Regions from separate parts of the Sporosarcina sp. G11-34 genome, predicted to be linked through region 2. Evidence: riboswitches for the same ligand, from Rfam matches in the RefSeq annotation. Region 2 holds a riboswitch; each other region holds the start of a gene.
What was found. A riboswitch is a leader RNA that binds a small molecule or an ion and turns the genes downstream of it on or off. The one in region 2 is predicted to bind S-adenosylmethionine.
Positions count from the first base shown of each region.

Region 1: it holds a riboswitch for S-adenosylmethionine, as region 2 does, so the genes downstream of both, metK (methionine adenosyltransferase) here and metK (methionine adenosyltransferase) in region 2, are expected to answer to the same signal.
Region 3: it holds a riboswitch for S-adenosylmethionine, as region 2 does, so the genes downstream of both, KSU66_RS08935 (glutathione ABC transporter substrate-binding protein) here and metK (methionine adenosyltransferase) in region 2, are expected to answer to the same signal.

Region 1 covers NZ_JAHNZW010000022.1:16,055-20,610, forward strand. The annotation lists gene pckA (phosphoenolpyruvate carboxykinase (ATP)) at 1-897, opposite strand, end outside; SAM riboswitch class I at 1,081-1,189, shown strand; gene metK (methionine adenosyltransferase) at 1,382-2,581, shown strand; gene KSU66_RS20015 (gamma carbonic anhydrase) at 2,792-3,304, opposite strand; gene KSU66_RS20020 (alpha/beta hydrolase) at 3,421-4,209, shown strand; gene KSU66_RS20025 (cupin domain-containing protein) at 4,242-4,556, shown strand, end outside.
Region 2 covers NZ_JAHNZW010000003.1:17,658-22,213, reverse strand. The annotation lists gene KSU66_RS04310 (alpha/beta hydrolase) at 1-39, opposite strand, end outside; gene KSU66_RS04305 (gamma carbonic anhydrase) at 158-670, shown strand; gene metK (methionine adenosyltransferase) at 893-2,089, opposite strand; SAM riboswitch class I at 2,282-2,403, opposite strand; gene pckA (phosphoenolpyruvate carboxykinase (ATP)) at 2,576-4,162, shown strand; gene KSU66_RS04290 (YeiH family protein) at 4,515-4,556, opposite strand, start outside.
Region 3 covers NZ_JAHNZW010000005.1:193,196-197,751, reverse strand. The annotation lists gene KSU66_RS08940 (M20/M25/M40 family metallo-hydrolase) at 1-1,168, shown strand, start outside; SAM riboswitch class I at 1,426-1,531, shown strand; gene KSU66_RS08935 (glutathione ABC transporter substrate-binding protein) at 1,682-3,274, shown strand; gene KSU66_RS08930 (hypothetical protein) at 3,447-4,316, shown strand.

The sequences.
Region 1 (4,556 bases), on a different contig from region 2:
AACAACGTTCTCTAAAACAGAACCGAAGCCAATGGCACCAAATATTTCAGGCTCTTTTTCCTCCGACAAATTGATACACTTAGCGTAGCAGCCACCTTCGATATTGAAGACGCCATTATCTGACCAACCGTGTTCATCATCACCAATTAGTTTACGGTTTGAATCCGCAGAAAGCGTTGTTTTACCTGTACCGGATAGACCGAAGAATAATGCAACATCGCCATCATCACCAACGTTTGCAGAACAATGCATAGGAAGGATATCGTTTTCAGGTAGCAAGTAGTTCATAATCGAGAAGATCGATTTTTTCATTTCTCCTGCGTATTCAGTACCACCAATTAGAATAATTCGTTTTTCAAGGTTAACAATAATGAAAGTTTCAGATTCAGTTCCATCAACTTCTGGATCTGCTTTAAAAGTTGGAGCTGAAACAATTGTGAATTGAGATTCGTGCGCCTCTAGCTCTTCCTTTGTTGGTCGAATGAATAATTGGTGGACAAAAAGATTATGCCATGCGTACTCATTCACAACTTGGATTGAAAGACGGGAATCGTGTTCTGCACCTGCGAAACCTTTGAAAACAAAGATTTCGTCTTTAGCTTTTAAGTGATCAATAACTTTTTCGTATAAGGAATCATAAATCTCTGAAGAAATTGGACGGTTTACATTACCCCAGTCGATTTTATCCTTGGAAGAAGCCTCTTCCACGATATATCGATCTTTCGGAGAACGACCTGTATATTTCCCAGTTTGAGCAACCACTGCTCCGTCAGCAGTTAGCATCGCTTCTCCCCGAGATGTGGCTTTTTCAACAAGACTTGCTACTGAAAGTTGATTGCTCACGTTTCCGCCAGAAAGTAGATTGTTTAGCTCGTCACTAATTTTCGCTGAAATCATAGTTTATGCACCGTCCTTTTTTAGTTAGCCTTTAGGTTAATTTTGGCTGTTAGTCATCACATTCATTAATTAGTATAACACATTTAAAATAATAAACTATACTTGATAGAAGTGCAACCTATTATAGATGAAAAAATTTGACTTTTGATGATTTTATTCGTAAAATAATATATTGAACGGATACTCTTATCCCGAGCTGGTGGAGGGGCAGTCCCTATGAAACCCGGCAACCTGCATTAAACCGCAAAGGTGCCAAACCTGATGCAAGGTGAAACTCCTTGGATGATAAGAGTGAAGGGTACTTTTGTAATCACGCCTTTCCTCATGTGTTTTACGTGAGCGAGGGGCTTTTTTTATATGCACGCCCTTTGTCCTCGTGTACAAAGCTCGAATTGGTTACGAATCCCTGCCGGTGCAATATGCGGTAGGAAGTGACATGGGAAAATGAGTACCGTATCAATCTCGTAGGATATAAGGAGGAAATATAATGACAAACCGTCGTCTTTTCACGTCGGAATCAGTAACAGAGGGACATCCAGATAAGATGTGTGACCAAATTTCTGATGCCATTCTGGATGCAATTTTAGAAGAGGATCCAAATGCACGTGTCGCATGTGAAACAACGATAACGACAGGACTCGTGCTCGTTGCAGGAGAAATTACTACTTCTACATATGTGGATATTCCAAAAGTAGTTCGAGAAACTGTAAAAGAAATAGGTTATACTAATGCGAAATTTGGCTTTGATTGGGAAACATCTGCAGTATTAACTGCAATTGATGAACAATCGGCAGATATCGCTGCTGGAGTTGACAATGCGCTTGAGGCAAGAGAGGGTTCGATGTCTGATGAAGATATTGAATCAATCGGAGCAGGAGACCAAGGTTTAATGTTTGGTTATGCGTGTAATGAAACACCGGAACTTATGCCACTTCCGATTAGTATGTCACATAGGCTTTCACAGAGGCTTGCTAAGGTACGAAAAGAAGGCATATTGTCATATTTACGTCCAGATGGTAAAACACAAGTAACTGTCGAATATGATGAAAATAATAAGCCGAAGCGTATTGATACAATCGTTATTTCAACCCAACACAATCCCGAAGTAACACTTGAAGAAATTCAACGTGATATTAAGGAACATGTAATTGGACCGGTTGTACCAGCAGACTTAATCGATGCAGAGACAAAATACTTTATTAATCCAACGGGCCGCTTCGTTATTGGTGGGCCACAGGGAGATGCCGGATTAACGGGTCGTAAAATTATTGTCGATACATACGGCGGGTATGCTCGCCACGGCGGTGGTGCATTTTCTGGTAAGGATCCAACTAAAGTAGATCGCTCTGCTTCATACGCGGCGCGTTATGTTGCGAAAAACATCGTAGCTGCAGGACTTGCAGAAAGTTGTGAAGTTCAACTTGCTTATGCGATTGGAGTTGCACAGCCTGTTTCAATCTCGATAGATACATTAGGGACAGGGACTGTATCAGAAGGCAAACTTGTTGAAGTTGTTCGCGAGTTATTTGACCTTCGTCCAGCTGGCATTATTAAAATGCTAGACCTTCGTCGTCCGATTTATAAACAAACCGCAGCTTATGGTCATTTCGGTCGTACAGACATCGATTTACCATGGGAGCAAACGGATAAAGCCGAAGAACTGAAAAACCTAGTTAGTAAATAATGAAAAAGGCGTTGGAAGATGGATGATACTCCTCTTCTAACGCCTTTTTTATACGGGGATTTTATCGATTCGCAGGATACTTCCTTGTTAAGTCTGCTAGATACCCAATTTATGGTCCGTTTAGGGAGACTGTTGTATTAAATCGTCGCAATTTTTATTATAGTGGTATGATAAATGAGAGTATTCTAACGACTGGTTAAAATTGCAATATTACTTTTGTATACTTTTATAGTACGCTCCCTTTTCCGCGTAATCACTTACGACACGTTCCATGTCCGCGCGGTCTGCGTCATTTAGTTCTCGAACAACTTTCGCCGGGGATCCAAGCGCAAGCATATTTGGTGGAATTTTCTTGCCCGGAGGAACTAAACTTCCGGCACCGATGAATGCGCCCTCCCCGATTTCAGCACCATCCAAAATGATCGAGCCCATACCAATTAACGCACCTTTTCTTACTGTGCAACTATGTAATGTCACTTGGTGTCCAACGGTTACCTCGTCTTCAATAATGAGTGGGAACTGTGGACTTTGATGAAGACAGCTTAAATCTTGAATGCTAACTTTTTTACCGATGACAACAGGTGACACATCACCTCGAATTACTGTACTGAACCAAATTGAAGATTGGGCACCAATGGTTACATCTCCCGTGATTGTTGCATAATCAGCAATAAAAACAGAAGGGTCGATTTTTGGTAATTTGCCTTTATATGGGTAAATCAAAGCATTCTCCTCTTTTCTATAGGTAGTGTATAATTATCGTACCAAACATCATGTTTTTATTGAATAAATAAGGGAAGTATATAAAAAAAACATTTTGAAAACTAGGGGGAACGTTCATGTGGAAATGGGAAGCTGAAGGGCAACCAAAGGCAGTAGTTGCAATAGTCCATAGTGCATATGAGCACCATAGCCGGTATGCATGGCTAATTAAAACATTAAGAAATAATAATTTTCACGTAGTCATGGGGGATTTACCAGGACATGGATCGCAAGCAGTTCCAAGCGTTCACGATGAAAAATTTGATTCATATATAGGGTACGTAAAAGAGCTTCTAAAAATCGGAATACTTGATGGGCTGCCATTATTTATTATGGGGCATGGATTGGGTGCAACGATTGTTATGCGCATATTGCAAACGGAGGAAGTGTTGTGTGCGGGAGTCATTCTAAGTTCACCTTGGTTACACTTGGATCATCAACCATCAAAATATTCGAAGGTGCTTTCGAAGTTATCTTCATCTATGAAGGTAGACCATAACATCAGCACAGAATTATTAACACGAGATCACGAAAGTTACATAGAATCGCGTGCCGATAAACATTATAGTTCAATGATTACAACGGGTTGGTATAAGGAATTGCAAAACTTTATGAAAACGGTGGGCCAACACCAAGGTGCAATTCGAAATACGCCCGTCCTTCTTCATGTCGCAGGAAATGATAAAATTACAGACAGTTCCTACGGAAAGAAGTGGCTGCTCAATCAAAACTTAACGGAATTTCAATTCAAAGAGTGGAAGCGTCTGTATCATGACGTATATCAAGAACCAGAACGAGAAGAAGTTTACTTGTATACGGAATCATTCATGCACGGAGCGTTACGATCACTTGGCTATATTGTTTGAAAATAAAATAAAAATAGGGGAATCCTCTAAAAATGAATAAAGACGCCAACTATTATATAGATAAGCTAAAACTTGAACGTCATCCAGAAGGCGGTTATTACAAGAGTAGCTTTACATCGGAAGAAGAAATTGAAGCATTTGGAACTAAGAGAAGTTTGTTCACAAATATTTATTTCCTTCTTGGGTCAGAAGATGTATCGCATTTTCATCGTCTTAAATCAGATGAGGTATGGTATTATCACGCGGGAAGTCCGTTACTTGTGCATATAATCGATGAGCAGGGAAGTTACCGTGAAATGAAAGTTGGCCTTAATATTGAAAACGGGGAAATGCCACAAGTCATTGTG
Region 2 (4,556 bases):
AACCGCTTTCGGCTGCCCTTCCGCTTCCCATTTCCACATCGTCATCATCCCCCTTATATGTCGGTCCATACACTATGTATTTCCCTATTTTCATTTAATAAAAACATAGACTTTGATACACTTAATTATACACTACATAAAGAATTGAGGAGAGGTAATGATTTATCCTTACAAAGATAAAACCCCAGTAATCGACCCTTCTGCATTTATCGCGGATTTCACGACAATTACAGGAGATGTAACAATCGGCGCCGAATCATCTATTTGGTTCAATACGGTAATCCGCGGAGACGTTTCTCCAACGATTATCGGAAAAAGAGTAAGCGTTCAAGACTTATCCTGTCTGCACCAAAGCCCAAACACGCCTCTTATACTTGAGGATGAAGTCACTATTGGCCATCAAGTTACTTTGCATAGCTGTACAGTGAGAAAAGGTGCACTCGTTGGCATGGGTTCCATTATTCTCGATGGCGCTGAAATTGGAGAAGGCGCATTTATCGGCGCGGGTAGCCTCGTTCCACCTGGTAAGAAAATCCCACCCGGTGTACTCGCACTTGGTTCTCCCGCTAAAGTAATACGCGAACTAAATGATGCAGATCGCGCAGAGATGACACGTGTCATTAAAGGGTATGTAGAAAAAGGACAGTATTATAAAGGGTTGCAGAAATAAGTAGGGACCCGGTTAATGGCCACGGCCTACCGGGTTTTTATAATTATTTGCTGTTAGCAACAAGTTCTTTAATTAATTTATCATCTAAAGTCATATTTACTGCTTGTCACCCGGCTACGCCCTTTACATGATTGAAGTGGAAGTTTTCTTTTCGGTAAATAGATAAAACTACAAAAAAAGCGTCAGAAAAGGGACAATTCCTCTTCCAACGCTTATCCTCATTTATTTGTTCCCTAATTCTTTCAAAACAGAAGCTTTATCTGTTTCTTCCCATGGTAGATCGATATCTGTACGACCAAAGTGACCATAAGCCGCTGTTTGTTTATAAATTGGACGACGTAGGTCAAGCATTTTAATAATACCTGCTGGACGAAGGTCGAATAATTCGCGTACAAGTTCTACAAGACGGCCTTCAGATACTTTTCCTGTACCAAATGTATCAATCGAAATCGACACGGGCTGAGCTACACCAATTGCATAAGCAAGTTGTACTTCACAACGGTCTGCAAGTTCCGCAGCAACGATGTTTTTGGCAACATAGCGTGCTGCATAAGAAGCCGAACGATCCACTTTCGTCGGATCTTTCCCAGAGAAAGCACCACCGCCGTGACGCGCATACCCACCATATGTGTCTACGATGATTTTACGACCTGTAAGACCCGCGTCTCCTTGTGGCCCACCGATAACGAAACGGCCCGTCGGATTAATGAAATACTTTGTATCTTCGTCAATCAACTCTTTTGGTACAACTGGCTTAATAACATGTTCTTTAATGTCTTTTTGAATTTGCTCAAGTGTTACTTCTGGATGATGTTGCGTTGAAATAACGATTGTATCGATGCGAACGGGATTATTGTTCTCATCATATTCAACCGTTACTTGCGTTTTACCGTCGGGACGCAAATACGATAGAATTTCTTCTTTTCGTACTTGTGCAAGTCTGTATGAAAGTTTATGGGACATACTAATTGGTAGTGGCATTAGTTCGGGTGTTTCATTACAAGCATACCCAAACATTAAGCCTTGGTCGCCCGCTCCGATTGCTTCTAGCTCATCGTCTGACATAGAACCCTCACGTGCCTCAAGAGCCGTGTCTACCCCTGCAGCGATGTCCGCTGATTGTTCGTCGATTGCTGTCAATACAGCAGACGTTTCCCAATCAAAACCGTATTTTGCACGAACATAGCCGATATCCTTAACCGTTTCCCGCACTACTTTTGGTATATCCACATATGTTGTCGTTGTGATTTCACCTGCTACAAGAACGAGCCCAGTTGTAATCGTCGTTTCACAAGCAACACGTGCGTTTGGATCTTCTGCTAAAATAGCATCCAAAATGGCATCAGAAATCTGATCACACATTTTGTCTGGATGTCCTTCTGTTACCGATTCTGAAGTAAATAGACGTCGATTTGTCATTTAATTTCCTCCTTATATCCTACGAGATTGATACGGTACTCATATTTCCCATGTAAAAAGTCCGCTTTATTGGAATGGACTTTAAGCCATTTCGAGCTCTATACACGAGGATTAAGGGCTAAACAATAGAAAAAGCCCTTCACTCACGTCATAATACATGAGGAAAGGCATGATTTGAAAAAGCACCTTTCACTCTTATCGTCCAAGGGTTTTCACCTTGCATCAGGTTTGGCACCATCACATTAACAAAAAAACGTTATTGCAGGTTGCCGGGTTTCATAGGGCCTGACCCCTCCACCAGCTCGGGATAAGAGTATCCGTTCAATTAAACATGTTACAAAAAATGACGTCTTATGTCAAACATTTTAGAGCATAACTCTTAAGCTTTTAATTAGTATAGACTAATATTTTTAATGTGTTATACTAATTCCACAATGTGATATCACCCAATTGTTTGGGACTATATGCAAAGGACGGTACTTAACTATGATTACAACGAAAATTAGCGAAAAACTTAAAGATCTGCTTTTAGGAGAGAATGTAAATGTTCAACTTTCCGTTCCACAGCTTGTTGAAATGTCAATATCACGTGGAGAGGCACTGTTAACTGCAGATGGCGCAGTAGTGGCCCAAACAGGAAAATATACAGGTCGTTCCCCTGATGACCGATTTATCGTTGAAGAAGAGTCTTCCAAAGACAATATCGATTGGGGCAATGTAAACCGTCCAATTTCTTCAGAAGTTTTCAATTCATTATATAACAAAGTTATGGACCACTTAAAAACTAAAGATGGATTATATGTGTTTAAAGGATTTGCAGGTGCAGATCCAGCGTCACGTCTTTCCATCCAAGTAGTCAATGAATTTGCTTGGCACAACCTATTCGTACACCAATTGTTCATTCGTCCATCCGAGGAAGAACTTAACGAACACGAAGCACAATTCACGATTGTTTCAGCTCCATCGTTCAAAGCAAATCCTACAATCGATGGTACAAATTCTGAAGCATTCGTTATTGTTTCAATGGAAAAACGCATTATTCTAATTGGTGGAACTGAGTATGCAGGCGAAATGAAGAAATCAATCTTCTCAATTATGAACTATTTACTTCCTGAAAAAGGAATTTTACCGATGCACTGTTCGGCAAACGTTGGTACAGACGGTGATGTAGCTTTATTTTTCGGACTTTCTGGCACAGGTAAAACAACGCTTTCCGCAGATGCAGATCGTAAATTAGTCGGCGACGACGAGCACGGATGGTCTGATAATGGCGTGTTCAACATCGAAGGCGGCTGCTATGCGAAGTGTATTAACCTTTCAGCTGAAAAAGAACCAGAAATCTTTGGAGCAATTCGTTTCGGTTCCGTTCTTGAAAACGTCGCAATCAATCCAGAAACGCGGACTCCCGATTATGACGACGGTTCACTAACAGAAAATACGCGTGCAGCGTATCCGATTCAAGCGATTGACAACATTGTTGATCCCTCTGTTGCAGGCCATCCAAAAACAATTGTCTTTCTTACGGCAGATGCATTTGGTGTATTGCCTCCAATCTCGATATTGACAAAAGAACAAGCAATGTACCACTTCTTAAGCGGCTTCACATCGAAACTTGCAGGTACAGAACGTGGCATTACATCGCCTGAAGCAACGTTCTCAACATGCTTCGGTTCTCCTTTCCTTCCATTACATGCAACTGTGTATGCTGAAATGCTTGGGAAGAAAATTGATGAGCACGATGCACAAGTATTCCTCGTCAACACAGGTTGGACAGGTGGCGAATACGGCGTTGGACATCGTATGGATCTTAAGTATACACGCACGATGGTACGTGCAGCACTTGAAGGTAAACTCAAAAATGCTGAAACCGAAGTAAACGCGGTATTTGGTCTCGAAATGCCGATAGCAATTGATGGTGTTCCGACTGAAGTTCTTAACCCACGCAACGCATGGGCTGACGGCGAACAATATGATAAAAAAGCCAATGAACTTGCGAATTTATTCCATGAAAACTTTAAAAAATTTGGTACAGTTTCTAAAGATATCTCTTCAAAAGGTGGACCCATCGCATAATAAGTAAAGTGGAGGGCGCCCGCTAGGCGCGACAAGCGCTGGAAGACTTGAAGGTACTTTACCATCAAATCTGAGGCGACTCGAGCGACTGGCGCCTGGAGTCTAGACACCGACCTAAGTTAAAAAGCTTATACTTTCTTACCTAGTAAAAAAAGTGGCTTGCACTGTAATTGTGCAAGCCACTTTTTTCATCCGCGTTAATTGCGTAGCGAAGATAAATATACTGTCATATAGGTTGAACATATGAATACGAGTACAAACTAAGCGAAGGCGCCGAAGCGAGTTAGAAGGAATTCTTTAGTTCAACCTATAATAGCAATCTAAAATAAAGGGAAGGACTGATACTGCCCCCTTAAATAACAATCAAATGACCAAACAAACTAATCAGCGTGAG
Region 3 (4,556 bases), on a different contig from region 2:
TCATATAGCAATGATTGAGAAGGCGAGTATCGAGCAATGGCCAATTAATCTTTTACTCACAACGGTTCCGGATGAGGAAGTAAATTCCGCGGGTATGCGTGTCGCAGTGAGTGAACTGGTTCGCTTGCGTGAAGTTCACGGACTTACATATAAATTGTTCTTAAACGGGGAGCCATCGTTTTCACAAGGACCTGAAGACAATAAAGAATATATCTATTCAGGGACAATTGGTAAGATTATGCCGTCAGCTCTTTTCTACGGAAAAGAAACGCATGTCGGTGAACCGATGAGGGGGATTACAGCGAACTATATTGCTTCTTTCCTTACACAGCGGATGGAGTGGAATCCATTGTTCAGTGAATCAGACCTTGGCGAAACAACACCGTTGCCGGTTTCGCTGCAACAGAAAGACTTGAAAGCACAATATTCCACGCAAACGCCTTACCGCGCAGCAGCTTTGTATAATGTCTTCCTATTTAAGCGTACGGCCGATGAAGTGATGGATTTGTTTGAACAAGTAGCAATGGAAGCGATGGATGAATGCAGTGCTGCGTATCAAGCGGTTTGTGACAGAGAGCAAGTTAAAGGTGTAGGGAATCCTCGTGTCATTCGCTATGAGGAATTGTTAACGTACGCGACTGAGAAACTTGGGCAAGAAGAAGTTGAACGATTGAAAAATACGGTGCTTGACAACATCGAGGCGGATGATCGTGAACTCTGTATTGAAATCGTAGATAATTTAATGATTCAATGCCAAGAACTTGCACCGGCTACGGTTATTTTCTATGCACCGCCGTATTATCCGGCTGTCAATACGTCTGATAATCCTTTAGTGAAGGAATCAATCGCTTTAGTTCAAAAGGAAGCGAGTAAGTTCGATCTAGAGTTGGATCAAATTCATTACTTCAATGGTATTTGCGATCTAAGTTATGTTAATTACGAAGATGATGGCGATGGTTGGGTGGCGTTTGAGCGTAACACGCCGGTTTGGGGAGATACATACAGTATTCCCTTTAATGAGATGGCGGAGTTGAGTGCGCCTGTATTGAATGTGGGTCCGTTTGGTAAGGATGCACATCAACGGACGGAACGACTTCAAGTAGATAGTGCGTTTGTGGAGATGCCTCAGATGATTGAGGCTTTGATACGAAATATGTTTAAAGAGTAGTACAGATTTTTAGGTACCTGTGCATGACACTATTCTGACTATACAAACAAATTGTATAAAGTGAAAAGGGGAAGCTGACTACTTCGTACTTTGCAGATTTTTATTTGACCTTTTATTCAGATCCTTGAATTGTCATAATTCAGCGATGCGCAGTGCCCTTTTCTATCAAAGTATTGCATGTTTACTTGTTTTATTTAAGGGGTCATGCTAAAGTGAGATAAATTAGTTGCTTAATTCAAACAACTACATACTTTTAATTCTTATCACGAGAGACGGAGGGAACGGCCCTTAGATGTCTCAGCAACCAGCTTTTTAGCATGGTGCTAATTCCAATAGGTATTTTTTATACCTTGCAGATGAGAAGATTGTCTTATCGTTCGGGACCCTCTTCTTAATAGAGGGTCCTTTTTATTTTGGAAAAATGAAATACTTATAAAATGATAGACAAGGAGTAGAAGAAATACATATATTAAAAGCCGATCACTAGAAGAGAAAAATGGAGGATGGATAACAATGAAAATCAACAGGAAATGGTTAAATATATTAGTATTAGCATCAGTCATGGCGCTTGCAGCCTGTACGGGTGGAGAAAGTAAAGAAGAAGCCAATGCGCCAAAGGAAGGAAAAGCTGAAATAAGCGGCGACTTGGTTCTTGCTGTTCAATCGGATGCGAGTACGTTAGATCCTGCTGGGTCGGATGACGTCCCTTCGCATAACGTGCAACAAGCAATTTTCGAAGGCCTTATAAAACGAGATGACGAAAACAATCTAATTCCAGGTTTAGCAAAAGAATGGACAGTTGTAGATGAATTAACTTATGAGTTTACGTTAGAAGAAGAAGTTACATTTCATGATGGAGAAGCATTCAATGCCGAAGCAGTAAAAATTAACCTTGAGCGTCTAATAGATCCAGAAGTGGCTTCTTCAAAATATAATAGGTATGAAATGATAGCGGACATAGAAGTACTTGATGAATTTAAATTAAGAGTGACAACTGAATATCCTTTTTCACCTATATTGGCCCATCTTTCACATAGTGGTGCTGGCATAATCAGTCCAAAAGCGATTGAAGCAGATTATGAAGCAATTAAAAATGGAAAAAACCCAGGAACAGCAATTTCTGAAAATCCGATTGGAACAGGTCATTTTAAGTTTGTAAGCTGGACGCCTGGTGATGAAGTAAAACTTGTCAAAAATGATACATATTGGGGAGAGCAAGCACTTGTAGATACGGTCACTTTTAAAATCGTACCGGAAAGTGGCACACGTAATGCTGATCTTGAGCGTGGATTTGTACAAATTGCTGACCCAGTTCAACCGATTGAAGTGGATTTGCTGAACGGCAGTGATTACGCTGAAGTGATTCAAACACCTTCTACTGGTATTGCGTTTGCTGGCTTTAATATGGACAAAGCACCATTTAATGATGTAAATGTACGGAAGGCTGTATCAATGATAGTCGATAAGCAGGCAATTATTGATGGCGTATATGATGGCTTTGGAACGATTGGAGAAGGTCCACTCGCACCCAATGTATTTGGTTATTCTGAGGACATTAAAGGAATTGAATATAATGTTGAAGAGGCGAAAGCATTAATGAAGGAAGCGGGTCATGAAGATGGCTTTAAAGCAACGGTTTGGACTAATGATAGTCCGCAACGCTCTGACACGGCAGTCTATCTTCAAAGTGTGTTAAAAGAAATCAACATAGAATTGGCTATTGAACAAATGGAGTTTGGAACATATATTGAAAACCTTAAATCAGGCGACCATGATATGTATATCCTAGGTTGGACAAATCCATTAGCAGAGGCTGATAACGGGTTATTCTCGTTATTCCATTCATCCACTGCAGGTGTTCCACCAAATGCCATGTGGTATGGTTCAACAACCGTTGATGAATTACTTGATAAGGGTCGAGAAGAGACGGATATTAAGGAACGTTTAAAACTATATAAACAAGCACAAGAGGAAATTGTAAACGATGCGCCGATGATCTTTTTAAGCTACCCAGAATATTTAACGGGGGTTAGTAAGAAAGTGACTGGATTTAAGATTGACGCGGGTGGGATTTACCATTTGGATCAAGTTCAGTTTGTGGAGTAATTTAGACAACAGATTAATCCAATTATAATCACCTGTCAATGTAGATCCAGCCCCAATGCTGTTGTAAGAATTCATTTATTGGGCTGATGCAACTAGTGGCTCATAAACTGTTATTGGCTCAGGGGTCGTCCCTCTTAGATTGCATTATTATAACTGGGGAGATGAATTTGTAATGCAATTAAATGAGTTACTAAACATATATAAAGACGTTTTTAGCATGAAAAGCGGATATGAAAAAATCATTAAGTTACATAAAGTGGTACGTATTTTATTAATAATTGCAGGCTTAATGGGTATAGCAGTTATTATTTCTGGTATATTTTTTGTAAAGTATATTTTTCTTGCGATAGTAGCCTATCTCGCAAGCAGTATCATAATAACTCTAGTTATTAGATCTATATTAAAGCGAGAATATAATGATATTAATTATTTGGAAAAAAAGTCGAACGCCGAATTTATTGAAAGGATATCCAGTGCTTTATACCTGGATTTCGGGGATGAAAAGGTACTAAATACAATCGGGGACTACTTAAATTTCCATTGGAAAAAGGAAAAGGATAAGTTATCATTTTTAACTCTATTTAAACCTATGATAACTTGGGTCATTTTTATTTTACCAATTTTGTTTACGTACTTTATTGAAGAAATTGATCTTGAGAGCATGTATTTATTGACAGTTCTTTCACTCTATATCCTTGGGTTTTTGTTTATTAGTAACGCTATTTTTATGGAAGTAGATAACAAATCGAAACATAATACAATAAAGTCGGTATTGGGAATATTGAATGAACAAAAAATGTTCATTCTTCGAAAAGAATTGGCAATAGATGAGATAGAAAAATTACTAATTAATAGAGATTATAAATCTCTTTCCCAAAAAATATTAAATGAAGCTGGCTTTCATAACATTATCAAACAAAACGTGTCACATTATATTTCTTCATTAAATTCGATTAAAGGCGTTACATGTAAGAAAAGATTACAAGAAGTTATTAATGACTGTAATCAAATAATTAAAAAGAATACAGGATTGAAAGAATAGAAGCTATGGGTGAATAGTTTTGATGAAGTTGAGTATTGCGGACAGAACGAGCCACTAGAGCGGAGTTTTGAGCCACCGATTGTGGAAGAGAGAGCCAGTAAGTACGGAGAAGGAGGCCACTGGTTGATAAAGGGGCCCAAATAACAAACAGCTATTGGGCACAAGCGTCCAATCGCTGTTTGTTTAATTTGATTTATTTCAGGTACATGGCACTACTCTGAATACAGAATATGATTGTAT